One region of the Nonomuraea sp. NPDC050783 genome, then DNA from elsewhere that is predicted to be linked to it. Evidence: riboswitches for the same ligand, from Rfam matches in the RefSeq annotation. Region 1 holds a riboswitch; the other holds the start of a gene.

Region 1 (2,192 bases):
GGCCGCCGGCGCGCAGGCCCTCGGCGAGGGCGGAGGCGTGCCGGTGCACCCGGCGGGCGATGCGGCGCAGGCCCTCGGGGCCGTGGTAGACGGCGTACATGCTCGCGATGACGGCCAGCAGGACCTGCGCGGTGCAGATGTTGCTGGTGGCCTTCTCGCGGCGGATGTGCTGCTCGCGGGTCTGCAGGGCGAGCCGGTAGGCGGGGGCGCCGTCGGCGTCCACGGACACGCCGACCAGGCGGCCGGGAAGCTGGCGCTGCAGGCCCTCGCGGACGGACATGTAGGCGGCGTGCGGCCCGCCGAAGCCGAACGGCACGCCGAAGCGCTGCGAGGTGCCGATCGCGATGTCGGCGCCCAGCTCGCCCGGCGCGGCGACGAGCGTGAGCGCGAGCAGGTCGGCGGCGGCCACGACGAGCGCCCCGGCCTCGTGCGCGGCGGCGGCCACGGCGCGGAAGTCGCGCAGCCGCCCGGAGGCTCCCGGGTACTGGACGAGCACGCCGAAGCACTCGGGCAGCTCACCGTCGAGGGAGTGCTCGACGAGCTCGATGCCGAGCGGCTCGGCGCGGGTGGCCAGCACCCGCTTGGTCTGCGGCAGCGCGTCGGCGTCGACCACGAACACGTTGCTCCGCGCCTTGCCGCCACGCCGGGCCAGCGTCATGGCCTCGGCGGCGGCGGTGCTCTCGTCCAGCAGGGACGCGCCGGCCACGGGCAGGCCGGTCAGGTCGGAGACGACGGTCTGGAAGTTGAGCAGCGCCTCCAGCCGGCCCTGCGAGATCTCCGGCTGGTACGGCGTGTACGCGGTGTACCAGCCCGGGTTCTCCAGCAGGTTGCGGCGGATGACCGCGGGCGTGATCGTGTCGTGGTAGCCCAGGCCGATCATGGAGGTGAGCACCCGGTTGCGCCCGGCCAGGGCACGCAGCTCGGCGATGGCCTCGGCCTCGCTCGCGGCGGCGGGCAGCATCAGCCGGTCCTTGGCCCGGATGGCCTCGGGGACCGCCGCCCCCACCAGGTCGGCGACGGACTCGAAGCCGACGGCCTCGAGCATGCGCTCGCGCTCGGCCTCCGAGGGGCCGATGTGCCTGCTGGCGAACGGCGGGGCCGCCAGGGACGTCAGAGGTGAGGTCGGCAGGGACGCTGACAGGTCGGTCATGGACAGTGCCTCCCGAGGCTATGGAGACCGGCGCCGGGGCGCGGGCGGATGCCGGGTCTCCCCCTCTGTCAGCGCGGCGGCACCGCGACCTGAGAGCTTCACCCCCTGCGAGGGCTTGCACCGTCGGTGAGACGCGCCTGGCGGGCGTGCCTGCTTTCCAGAGTTGCCTCGCCCGAGCGGTACAGGTTGCCTGAGAGATTCCGGGGAGGGTTGCTCCTTCGGCGCCCCGGGTCGCGATGCCCGGGGACTCTCCCGCACGGGGTCGTCGGCCTTGCCTGTCCTAGATTACTACCTTGTGCGTTACGCGAGGATTACTACCCCATGCGCCGCGCGCGGCGGCGGCGGGCGAGCTCGTCAGCGGGGTGGTCGGCCGGGACGGTGTCCTCGACCGCCGCGCGTTCCCCCGGCAGCTCCGCGAGGCTTCCCTCGACCTCGCGCCAGACCCGGCCGAGCGCGATGCCGAACACGCCCTGGCCGCCCTGGAGCAGGTCTATCACCTCGTCGGCCGAGGTGCACTCGTAGACGCTGACGCCGTCGCTCATGAGCGTGATCTGCGCGAGGTCGGCGACCCCGCGGTCACGCAGGTGCTGCACGGCCGTGCGGATCTGCTGCAACGACACCCCGGTGTCGAGCAGCCGCTTGACGACCTTGAGCACCAGGATGTCGCGGAAGCTGTAGAGCCGCTGGGATCCCGAGCCGTGGGCGGCCCTGATCGTCGGCTCCACCAGGCCCGTGCGTGCCCAGTAGTCGAGCTGCCTGTAGGTGATGCCGGCCGCCGCGCAGGCTGTGGGCCCGCGGTATCCGATGTCGTCCGGCAGCGCGGCCGGCTGCTCGTCGAAGAGCAGGCCCTGCTCCCCGGCACGCTGCCGCGCGTCCTCGCGCCGCACCGGATCTTCCTGGCCGGCCGTCTTTCCCTCGCCGCTGCTGACCGCCACGCGGACCTCCGGCTTTCTCTCATCCCGTGGTCTGATCTGGGGGTTCTTATAAGGCGACCACGGGTTTCACTTGCACCGTAGGACCGCGACCATGCTCAGTCAACGAT
Region 2 (2,192 bases), on a different contig from region 1:
CGCCAGGCCTGTCGAGACGCCGGCGTCCACGTAGGCCATCGCGATGGGCTTGCCCAGGGTCTGGGAGGGCGCACCGCTGGTGACCTCGCCGACGACGGCGCCGTCCTGCGTGACCGGGTAGCCGTGGCGCGGCACCCGGCGGCCCCGCGCGACCAGGCCGACGAGGCGGCGCCGGGGCTGGTCGTCCTTGACCGCCTCCAGTGCCGACCTGCCGACGAAGTCACCGGGCTTGTCGAATTTCACCACTCTGCCCAGCCCCGCGTCGAACGGGGTCAGCTCGGCGCTCAGCTCGTTGCCGTAGAGCGGCATGCCGGCCTCCAGCCGGAGCGTGTCGCGGGCGGACAGGCCCGCGGGCCGGAGGCCGTGCGGCTCGCCGGCGGCGGTGAGGGCGTGCCAGAGCGGCACGGCGTCCTGGTTGGCGACGAACAGCTCGAAGCCGTCCTCGCCGGTGTAACCGGTGCGGGCGATGAGCGCCTCGCGGCCGTCCACCAGCGCGGGCAGGCCGGCGTAGTACTTGAGCCCGTCGAGGTCGGCGTCGGTGAGGGTGGCCAGGATCCGCTGCGCGTGCGGGCCCTGGACGGCGATGAGGGCGTAGCGGTCGGAGCGGTCCTCGACGGCCGCGTCGTACGCCTTGCCGCGCTCCTGCAGCTCCCGGGCCACGTCGCGGTAGTTGGCGGCGTTGGCCACCACCATGAACTCCTCGTCCCCGAGCCGGTAGACGATGAGGTCGTCGAGCACCCCGCCCCGCTCGTTCACGATCATGGTGTACCTGGCCCGGCCGACGGCCAGCGCCGACAGGTGGCCGACCAGCGCGTGGTCCAGGGCCTGGCCGGCCTGCGGGCCGGTCACGAAGATCTCGCCCATGTGCGAGAGGTCGAACAGCCCGGCCGCCTCGCGCACGGCCCGGTGCTCGGCGGACTCGCTGCCGTACCGGACGGGCAGGAGCCAGCCGGCGAAGTCGGTGAGGGTGGCGCCGAGGCTCTGGTGAACGTCGCGTAGCGGTGTCGGTCGGGACATTAGTCGCACCTCAGGACAGGAGTGGATGCCAGCATCCTCCCCCTCTGTCATCGATGCCTGAGAGCTTCGCCCGGACTTTGCCGGACTTTCACCTTCGGCGAGGCCCACGGGCCTGCTTTCCAGAGGACACCTGCTCCGTGCGGTCCTTTGCCTTGAGAGGTTCGCGGGGAGGGCTTGCTCCTTCAGGGACCCTGACCGGCTGTCAGGGCACTCTCCCGCACGGTTTCGTCGGTGATGTCCGTCAGCCTAGTGCCGCGACGGGGGTGTTGTCGCGCACGGGACGCGGCGAACCCCCGCGCCCGGCTCAGCAGGCCGCGACCAGCGCCTCGAACAGGGCGCAGTCCTCGGCCGCCTCCGGGTGCCACTGCACGGCCATCGCGAACGGCGCCGCGTCCAGCTCCACCGCCTCGACCGTGCCGTCCCCGGCGCTCGCGGCGACGGTCAGGCCGGGGGCGAGCCGGTCCACCGCCTGGTGGTGGTAGTGCGGGACGGCCAGCGGGTCCGCGCCGACCGCCTTGGCCAGGCGGCTGCCGGGCACGGGCGTGACCGGCAGGTGGCCGAACACGCCGGGCCCCGGCGCGTGCCCGGAGTGCCCCACCACGTCGGGCAGGTGCTGGTGGAGGCTGCCGCCGAGGGCCACGTTGAGCACCTGGAGGCCCCGGCACACCCCCAGGTAGGGCAGCCCGGCCTCCAGCGCCCGCGCCAGCAGCGCGAACTCGGCCTCGTCGCGGAAGCCGCGCACGTAACCGGTGCGCTCGTGCGGCTCGGCGCCGTACCTGGCCGGGTCGATGTCGCCCCCGCCGGCCAGGACGAGCCCGTCCAGGCCGCGCAGGGCCTCGGCGGGGTCGCCGGCCGGCGGCAGCACGACGGGCTGCCCGCCGGCCCGCACCACCTGCTCGACGTACATGTACGGCAGCAGCGCCACGCGCACGTCCCGCCACACGGTGAACGTGGCGGGCTCCACGTAGCACGTGACGCCGATGAGGGGCCGTCCCATGACCGCGAACCTCCTAGAGCGGCGTCACGTAGGCGCCGCTGATGCCGCCGTCCACCAGGAACTGGCTGGCCGTGATGAACGAGGCGTCGTCGCTGGCCAGGAAGGCCACCGCCGCCGCGATCTCCGACGCCTCGGCGAAGCGCCCGAGGGGCACGTGCACCAGCCGCCGCTGCGCCCG

The links. Region 1 has a riboswitch for glycine ahead of gcvP (aminomethyl-transferring glycine dehydrogenase). Riboswitches for the same ligand answer to the same signal wherever they lie in the genome.
Region 2: linked by a shared signal. The riboswitch ahead of gcvT (glycine cleavage system aminomethyltransferase GcvT) and the one ahead of gcvP (aminomethyl-transferring glycine dehydrogenase) in region 1 are both predicted to bind glycine.

Annotation. Positions count from the first base shown of each region.
Region 1 is NZ_JBFAHK010000007.1:244,743-246,934, reverse strand. It holds gene gcvP (aminomethyl-transferring glycine dehydrogenase) at 1-1,150, opposite strand, end outside; glycine riboswitch at 1,318-1,415, opposite strand; gene AB0H75_RS21375 (MerR family transcriptional regulator) at 1,465-2,037, opposite strand.
Region 2 is NZ_JBFAHK010000001.1:994,268-996,459, forward strand. It holds gene gcvT (glycine cleavage system aminomethyltransferase GcvT) at 1-1,017, opposite strand, end outside; glycine riboswitch at 1,148-1,245, opposite strand; gene AB0H75_RS04640 (gamma-glutamyl-gamma-aminobutyrate hydrolase family protein) at 1,322-2,014, opposite strand; gene AB0H75_RS04645 (3-oxoacyl-ACP reductase) at 2,028-2,192, opposite strand, start outside.